Regions from separate parts of the Streptomyces shaanxiensis genome, predicted to be linked through region 1. Evidence: riboswitches for the same ligand, from Rfam matches in the RefSeq annotation. Region 1 holds a riboswitch; each other region holds the start of a gene.
The links. A riboswitch is a leader RNA that binds a small molecule or an ion and turns the genes downstream of it on or off. The one in region 1 is predicted to bind cyclic di-AMP.
Positions count from the first base shown of each region.

Region 2: it holds a riboswitch for cyclic di-AMP, as region 1 does, so the genes downstream of both, ABD932_RS16930 (LysM peptidoglycan-binding domain-containing M23 family metallopeptidase) here and ABD932_RS40450 (M23 family metallopeptidase) in region 1, are expected to answer to the same signal.
Region 3: it holds a riboswitch for cyclic di-AMP, as region 1 does, so the genes downstream of both, ABD932_RS33220 (transglycosylase family protein) here and ABD932_RS40450 (M23 family metallopeptidase) in region 1, are expected to answer to the same signal.
Region 4: it holds a riboswitch for cyclic di-AMP, as region 1 does, so the genes downstream of both, ABD932_RS39800 (C40 family peptidase) here and ABD932_RS40450 (M23 family metallopeptidase) in region 1, are expected to answer to the same signal.

Region 1 is NZ_BAAAZY010000029.1:65,633-67,789, reverse strand. Features, by position in the region: gene ABD932_RS40455 (hypothetical protein) at 1-83, shown strand, start outside; gene ABD932_RS40450 (M23 family metallopeptidase) at 219-1,247, opposite strand; cyclic di-AMP (ydaO/yuaA leader) riboswitch at 1,259-1,416, opposite strand; gene ABD932_RS40445 (PP2C family protein-serine/threonine phosphatase) at 1,661-2,157, opposite strand, start outside.
Region 2 is NZ_BAAAZY010000010.1:652,331-654,487, reverse strand. Features, by position in the region: gene ABD932_RS16930 (LysM peptidoglycan-binding domain-containing M23 family metallopeptidase) at 140-1,105, opposite strand; cyclic di-AMP (ydaO/yuaA leader) riboswitch at 1,110-1,275, opposite strand; gene ABD932_RS16925 (alpha-galactosidase) at 1,575-2,157, opposite strand, start outside.
Region 3 is NZ_BAAAZY010000022.1:78,513-80,669, forward strand. Features, by position in the region: gene eno (phosphopyruvate hydratase) at 1-290, opposite strand, end outside; gene ABD932_RS33220 (transglycosylase family protein) at 613-1,302, opposite strand; cyclic di-AMP (ydaO/yuaA leader) riboswitch at 1,307-1,499, opposite strand; gene ABD932_RS33225 (transglycosylase family protein) at 1,695-2,157, opposite strand, start outside.
Region 4 is NZ_BAAAZY010000028.1:353,972-356,128, forward strand. Features, by position in the region: gene ABD932_RS39795 (NAD-dependent epimerase/dehydratase family protein) at 1-470, shown strand, start outside; cyclic di-AMP (ydaO/yuaA leader) riboswitch at 612-787, shown strand; gene ABD932_RS39800 (C40 family peptidase) at 844-2,157, shown strand, end outside.

The DNA.
Region 1 (2,157 bases):
GGCTCGACGACGACCTCGACAACCCCGAGGGCGGATTCTCGGGCTGGCAGTGCGCGGGCCAGTCCGGCACCTGCGATCCCTGAAAAACCGTGAGCCCGGCCTCCTGTGAGGAAGGCCGGGCCGCACGGTCAATGTCCCTGCACCCATCAATGTCCCTGCGCGATCAACGTCCCTGTGCAATCGGGAGATCGCCCCTCAGGACGTGAGTCTCTAGTCCCTCAGGGCGTGAGCCCCTTGCCGCGCAGCCACGCCAGCGGGTCGATGCCGCTCGTGCTGCCGTCGGGGTGCACCTCGAGGTGCAGGTGGGCTCCGGTCACGTTGCCGGTGGCGCCCACGCGGCCGATGACGTCGCCGGTGTTGACCTTCTGGCCGACGCTGACGCTGATCGAGGACTGGTGCGCGAACCACACTTCGGTGCCGTCGTCGAGGGTGAGCACCGTCTTGTAGCCGTACGACCCGTCCCAGCCGGCGAACGTGATGGTGCCGGAGTGCACGGCCTTGATCAGCGTGCCGGACGGCGCGGCGAAGTCGAGGCCGGTGTGGTAGCCGGAGGACCAGTAGGCGCCGGCCTGACCGAAGGTCGAGGTGATGGTGTACGAGGAGGTCGGCAGCGTGTACTGCTTGGCCAGCTCGGCGAGGCGCTCGGCCTCGGCCTTCTTGCGGGCCTCTTCCTCGGCGGCGGCCTTCGCGGCGGCGGCCTTCTCCTTGGCCTCCTGCTCCGCCTTGGCGGCCGCTGCGGCGGCCTCCTTCTCGGCGGCGGCGATCGCCTCGGCGGCGGCCTTGCTGTCGACCTGGTCCTGCTGCTGCTCGACCTGGGCGATGATCCGGGCCCGCAGCGCCTCACCGGCGTCGCCGGTGCCCTGCTTGGTCTCCTCGGTCGCGGCGCCCATGGTGCTGAGGGCCGTCCCGGTGTCCTCGGCGGCCGCGGAGGAGTCGTCGTCGGATATCAGGGGCAGGTCGGGCATGGTGATCGCGACCGGCGGCTTGCCGCTCTGCGCGCTGGCCATGCCGCCCGCGCCGACGGCGGCTATGACGCCGACGCCGAGAACCGTGGAGCTGCGGGCGAGTCCCCCGCCCCGCTGCTTGGCTACGCGGTGCCTGCCACGTACGGGACGAATGGACTCCGCGGTGGGGTTCCACTCCTCGAACGGGCCCTCGTCGGTGCGGTAGCGGTCGTAGCCGAAGGTGTCGTTGCTGCGCTGACTCGGCACGAACGGGGCTTGCGTAGCAGGCCTGTTGGACGCCACGTGGGCGTGCTCCTTTCCTTCCTTCTCGCCTACCGGGTTAGCTGACGGGTTCGGAGCAGGAAGGTCTCCTACGCGCGTATACCAACCGTGACTTCACGGTGGAATCCGCGCGATTCACCCCAGGGTGGTGGTTCCCCGGCTCCCTTGCGGGACTCGGCGCGTGCGCACGGAGCCGTCTCTTGTGACGGCTGGGACGACCGCGCTGCGTTATCGAACGTTAATAGACCCGGGGTGCGGATTCCAAGCTGTTCCACTTGATCATTAACGAATTTCGCCCGGACTTACAGGTCACGAGCGGTCCAAATCGGGCGAGTTGGCCGAGGCTCAGGCACCACACAGGTATTGACGGTATGTCAGTTGTTATGCGGAGGGCGGTCGCCCGATCACCCTTGGTGAGAAGGATCAAGGGCGGGTCACGGACGCCGTACGGCGATGAGCGCCATGTCGTCCGCCATCCCGCCCCCGGAGTGCCGGCGCACGTCCGCCGCCAGCACACCGAGCAACTCGGCCGGTGCGCGGCGCGCGTTGGCCCGTCCCGCGAGCCCCGCCTCCGGGTCGTAGAACTGCCCCTCGGCATCCCGCGCCTCGGACAGGCCGTCGGTGTGGAGCAGCAGCGTGGCCTCGCTCGGGAAGTCGGCCTCCTCGGAGGACTCGATCCCCTCGCTGCGCGTGCGCTCGCGGGCCAGCGCCCGCTCCAGTCGCTGGGCGACCGCCTCCAGCGTGGCCTCCTGCTCGGCGGCCTCGCGAAAGGCCCCGATGACGACGGCGACGGCCCCCACCGCCCCCATGCCCTTGCCGCGCACGTCCCCCACGATGATCCGCACGCCGTGCGGGCTGTCCTGCACGGCGTACAGGTCGCCGCCGATGGAGGCGCCCTCCTGCGCCGCCTCGTACCGCGCCGCGATCTGGA
Region 2 (2,157 bases), on a different contig from region 1:
CGATCATGAACGGTGCCGAGGTCGGCGGCCTCCAGTCGCGGATCACCGCCGGCCGGCGGAGCCGAACACACCGAAGGCCGGACCCGGGGATCGGGGTCCGGCCTTCGGTTGCGTGTCAGGCGAGGTGGTGAGTGGGGGGTCAGCCGATGGCGACGCCCTTGGAGCGGAGGTAGGCGACCGGGTCGACGTCCGAGCCGTAGTCCGGCGTGGTGCGGATCTCGAAGTGCAGGTGCGGGCCGGTCACGTTGCCGGTCGCGCCGGAGAGGCCGATCTGCTGGCCCGCGGTCACGGTCTGGCCGGCCGAGACGGAGAGCGACGACAGGTGGGCGTACTGGGCGTAGTAGCCGTCGGCGAGCTGGATGACGACCTGGTTGCCGTACGCCCCGCCCCAGCCGGCGGAGACGACGGTGCCCGCGCCGACCGCCTTCAGCGAGGTGCCGGTCGCGGCGGAGAAGTCGACGCCGGTGTGGTAGCCGCTGGACCACATGCTGCCCGCCACCTTGTACGCGGTGCCGACGGCGGACGTGGCCAGGGGGGCGCTGAAGCCACTGGCGGTGCTGGTGGTCTCGGCGCTCCGAGCGGCCTTGGTCGTCTTCGCCGCGGAGGACTTCGAGGCGGACGAGTCCGACGACTTCGGGGCCGAAGAGGAGGAAGAAGGCGAGGAAGACGTGGAAGCGGACGGCGACTTGGGAGCGCTCGCCGTGGCCTTCTTGCCGCCGATCGAGAGCTTCAGACCGGGGTGGATCAGGGACGGATCCGCACCGACGGCCTCACGGTTGTCGGCGTAGAGCTTCTTCCAGCCGCCGCTGACGTTCTGCTCGTCCGCGATCTTCGAAAGGTAGTCGCCGACCTTCACCGAATAGGTCTGCACACCCGCCTTCCGGTCCGCGTCCTTCTTCTCGGCAGCCTTCTTCTCGGCCACCTTCTTGTCGGCGACCGGAAGAGTCTGAACGGCCTTTTCCGAAACGGACTGCGCGGGAGCCGCGTGGGCGCCGGTGGCTCCGATCAGCGGGAGAGCGAGCGCGGCGCCGCCGGTTCCGGCGACGGCGATGGAGCGGGCGAAGCGCGGGGACTTCGGACGGCGGTGCTTACCCTTCGCGGGCATGGCGAATTCCTCTCCGGCGCCTGCGAGGTGAGCTGTCGGGTGCGGGCTGGAGATGCCCGGCCGCGTCGAAACGCGACTTGACCCCAAGCCGTTCCGGAGACCGGAACAGGCGGTTGTACCTGTGGGTCCCCCGCTCCTGCCGTACACGGGTGAGTTAGCGCGGGATCCGGTCGGCGGCAGGATTAGGCGTCCGTCCGGATTGGTGGCGAACGTAAGCGAGGAAGACGCACGGGAACAAGTGAGAGGTTCCGTCCGAATGCGTTCCTGTTGATCCCTTGTGGGAATTCTCGGTCACACTGCGTAAATTATGGGCACGCCACCCGGCTCAAAACCCCTTGAAAAGCGCGTGAATTACGTGAACATGACGGGCGACGCACGGTCACGAATATGACGCTCCTCACGTGACACTGCTCCAGCTCCCCTTACTCCAGAGCGAGTTGGAATGAAGGCGCTAATTCGGACAGAACGCCTAGATGCGACGCAGTCGGATAACTGTCGCATCGAGGTCGCCACGCAGACCGATAAGTAGTCCGTGATGCAGCAATACGGCCCCTCGGTGAACTTCGCCCGTTTCGCGGCATTCATACGATGCTGTCGGGTCGAGTCCGCGAAGCCGCAGCGCCGGCACGGCCTCGCCGTAGCTCTGCGACTGGAGCCAGGCGAGGACGACCGTCTCGTCGCCGCGCACGTACTGCACGGCACTCAGGCCGCCCCGCGGGGGCCGCAGCCGGTAGAGGTCCCCGCGCTGCACGACGGGACGGATCTCCTTGTAGAGCTCCACCCACTCCCGCGCCTCGGTGAGCTCCCCCTCGGTCCACCGGGTGAGGTCGCCGCCGACGCCGAGCACCCCGGCCATGGCGCTCACGAACCGGAACCGAAGCGAGCTGACCCGGCCGTTGAGCTGGTTGTTCGGGCTGTCGGTGACCCATGCGGCCATGACCCGCGCCGGATGGATCTGGCTGAAGCCGTGCTGGATGGCGAGCCGGTCGAGCGGGTCGGTGTTGTCGGAGGTCCACACCTGGTCGGTACGACTCAGCACACCCAGGTCGATC
Region 3 (2,157 bases), on a different contig from region 1:
AGGTCGAACATGGCCTGGTCGATCAGGCGCTGCTCGGTGGCGTCGTAGCCGACGAGCTCCGGGCCGATCTGCTCGATGACGGCGAGGACGGCCTTCTCGACACCCTTGCCCAGGTAGCGGTTGGGGTCACCGTCGCGGAGCTCGATGGCCTCGAAGGCGCCCGTCGAGGCGCCGGACGGAACGGCGGCACGACCCGTGCTGCCGTCGTCGAGGCCAACCTCGACCTCGACCGTGGGGTTGCCTCGGGAGTCCAGGATTTCCCGGGCTACGACGACGTCGATGGACGGCACGAGCATCTCCTTCTTGGGATGTGACGCGGGTACGCAGACCGCGGTGGGTGCTGCGAGATGAGCCTAACCGGCTCCGGGCGATCGGCCAGCGGTCGACCGCTCCGTGAACAGAACCGAGAGCGAATTGTTTCCGAACGGAACAAAAACCCACGGTACACACCGATGCACAACCGCGGGGCGCAAAAGAAAACCCCGCCCCGGTGCGTACGGGGGAACACGCACCGGAGCGGGGAGCCCGTGGGGGACGGGGGTGACCCTCACGAGGTCTTCACTATGAGGTCCACGTATGTGAGGGCGCTGTGGTTCAGCTACCTGCCCGCTGTTACTTCAGGTGCAGCTGCTGACCCGGGTAGATCAGGTCGGCGTCCTCGACGATGTCCTTGTTCAGCTTGAACAGCTTCTCCCAGCCGCCCTTGACGTCGTGCTCGGCGGCGATGGTGCTGAGGGTGTCGCCCTTGGCGACCTTGTACTCGCCGTCACCCTTCTTGACCTTCTTGCCGGTCGGGGTGGTGACGGTCTTGGTCGACTTCTTGGCGGCCGGGCGCTCGGTGGAGCGGGAGGCCGACTGCTGCTCGCTGGAGCGGGTGGTGGTCTCGGTGCTCTGCGAGGAACCGCTCGACGAGGAGCCGGAGTAGGCGGCGCTCGACAGGCCGGTGCCGCAGTGCGGCCAGGCACCCTTGCCCTGGCCCGCGAGGACCTTCTCGGCTATCTGGATCTGCTGGTCCTTGCTGGCCTGGTCGGCGGTGGCGGCGAACTGCGTGCCGCCGTACGCGGCCCAGGTGGAGGCGGAGAACTGCAGACCGCCGTAGTAGCCGTTGCCGGTGTTGATCGACCAGTTGCCGCCCGACTCGCACTGGGCGACGGCGTCCCACTCGGAGGCGGTGGCGGCGGAGGCGCTGCCGGCGGCCATCAGCGGGGCGGCGACGGCGGCGGCACCGGTGACGCCGACGACGGCGATGGCGCGAGCGGCCTTGGACGGACGACGGTGCTTGCCCTTGCTGGAAAACAGCATGGAGAGATCCCCTCACCGACGCCTGCGAGGTGAGCTGTCGGGTTCGGGCCGGTTGAGTTGCCCGGCCGCGCACCGATGGTGTCCAGTGCGCGACTTCACCCCAAGCCGACTCCGGCCGTGCGGCCCCGAAGGGCCTCAACTGCCGGACCCGGCGCAAACCTTGGGTCCCCCGCTCCTGCCTACGGCGCTTGACGCGACGACTGTTCCCGTACGGCCGCTGGCAGGATTCGGCGTTGCGGCAGCCGGGGCTCGTGGTGACGAGCGGTCACGACCGTAGACACGCGATTCGCGGAATGACAAAGACGATCAGGGCTTCTGAGATCTATCTCTCAGCACTTCCAAAACGGACATTCAGGTGTGAAGCAGGACGTGAACTCCCGCTGCTTTTCGCCCTATTCGGCAGGGACTTCCAGGGTCTGACCGGGGAAGATGTGGTTCGCGTCAGCACCGATGTCCTGCTTGTTCGCCTGATACAGCGCACGCCACCCGCCGTCGAGGTCAAGAGAGTCGGCGATGGAGGCGAGAGTGTCGCCCGCGCGGACGGTGTACGAGGCGTGGCGACCGGGGGACTTGACGGCTCCGTCGGCGGTCTCGCTCTCGTCGGCGGTGGCACCGCGATGGCGCCCGGAGCCGGCCGCGGCGTCGACCGCGTCGGCGGCGCCGGTGTCGACGAGGCCCCAGGAGCCCACACCCTGCTCCGAGTTGTCCCGAATGTCGCCTTCGGGGGTCCCTGTCGGGGAACCGTCGGGCGACTGTGAGGCCTCTGTGTCGGATGACGTACCGGACTTGACGGAGCTGTCGGTCGTACCGGAAGAAGAGGGCGAAGAGGAGGAATCCTTGGACGATTCGGACGAA
Region 4 (2,157 bases), on a different contig from region 1:
TGATCCTCGGCCCTTCCCTCACCCCCGCCTCGGAGTCCGGCAGTCTGTTCCTGCTGGAGGAGCTGTTCAAGGGCTACTTCTTCTACGGTGCCCCGGACTTCAGCTTCACCACGGTGGACGTCCGCGAGGTGGCCGAGGCGCACATCGCCGCCGCGGAGAACCCGGACGCGAAGGGCCGTTACATCCTCGCCGCCCCGACCATGACGTCCTTCCACGAGATGGCCCGCATCCTCCGGACCCGCCACCCCCGCGACCTCCGCCTACCGCGTTCCGCACTCCCGCACTGGCCGGTGCGCGTCCTGGGCCCGGCCTTCGGACTCACCCAGGACTACATCCGGGGGCACCTCGGCATCCGCTTCCGGGTGGACAACAGCCGGAGCGTGAGCGAACTCGGCATCAGCTACCGCCCGATCGAGCAGACGGTCCTCGATCATTACGCGGCGTGGCGGAGCCAACGCGCCGCGAAGTGAATTCGGCCGCCGGTCCGCCCCGAGCGTCGAAGGTCACAAAAACGTATCGGACATTTCACACGTCAACCTTCACGTGAGTCACACAAGTTGGCTAGGTTACGCCTAGGCAGCACGACGACCTCCGGCGAACCCCGTCGGGACGTGCGGCCTCCGCCGAGTCCGGTAGGTCCCCAGGGGCCGCTGGAGCCGGGGACCCAACCGAAACTTGGGGTGAATCGGCCCAACTACCCTTCGGGGCAAGGGCCGTAGGGCACACCTTCCGGAAACGACCGCCCGAACCCGTCAGCTAACTCGGTAGGCGGATCACGGAAGGAGTACGTCGCCCATGGCGCCGGAACGCACCGCGCGTCCGGGGGCTTTGAGCCTCCCCGGCATGCGCAATTCCGCACTCGCGTCGGCGGCTCTCACCTCTGTGGCCCTGCTCGCCCAGACGGCCAACGCCGCCCCCTCCGCAGGAGACGAGGCCCCGAGCCGCGAGGAGGTCAGTCGACGGGTCAGCTCCCTGTACGACCAGGCCGAGTCCGACACCGGCACCTTCAACGCCACGCGCGCCGCGGCGACAGGACCGCGCAAGCGCGCCGACCGGCCCACGGACGCCGGACGCAGGCCCGTCGGCGAGGCCGGCAGTGGCCGGAGCGAGGAGAGCAGGCGCAGCGACCCCGCACTCGACAATGTCGCCCGGCAGTGGTTCGACGTCGCCCGCTCGAAGCTTGGCCCGACCGTCCCGGCCGCGTTGCCGAGGGACAGAATGCCGGACCGTCCCACCGGGACACGGCCCGCCCGCTCGGCGGAGCGCGCGCTGGAGGGCCTCACCGAACTGGGACGGGAGCCGTCCGGCCGCGCAGCCCTGGAGCTGCCCGCCGCACCCGTCGCCGAGCTCCCGGCAGCCGGGGCCACTGGAACGGCTCCCATGGCGGAGCTGACCGCGGGCCCGATCGCCGCCCTGCCTCCCGCCCCCGAGGCACCGCCTGCCCTGCCCGCCCCGACGGCCGACCCTCAGCGGTCCCCCCTCCGGACGACCAAGGAGCAGAACCAGCGCAAGCTCGACCGCGCCCGCGAGTTGCTGTCCGCGTACACGGTGCGGCAGAGCATGGAACTCACGCCCCTCGAGGCCCCGTTGGGCCAGGCCCCGGCCGCCGACACCTGGAGCGCCACACCGGCCCCGGTCCAGCCCTCGGCCGAGACACAGTGGCAGGCACTGCAGGACCTCGGCGCATCCGACCTGACCCCGGTCCCGGCGGGCACAACAGCCTGGTCCGGCACGGCAGTTCAGCCCGCCTACGCCCCTTCCGCGGCCGCCACCGACCAGAGCACCGCCGCGAGTCAGGTCCTGGACACCGGCCAGACCTACACCACTGGCCAGGCCCTCGGCACCGGCCAGCCCTACACCACCGGCCAGTCCCTCGACACCGGCCAGACCTACGCCACCAGTCAGCCCTTCGACACGAGCACCGCCCTCACCACCGTCACAGCCACCACCGCCACCACCGCCCCCCAGGACACCCGAGCCATGCGGGCACTGGACTTCGCCCGCGCCCAGATCGGCAAGCCCTGCGTGTGGGGGACGACAGGCCCGGACGCGTACGACGGCGGGGGCCTCGCCCAGGCCGCCTGGAGGGCCGCCGGCATCACACTCCCCCGCACCCCGCAGGAACAGGCGACCGCGGGCCGGGGCATCGCCCTCACC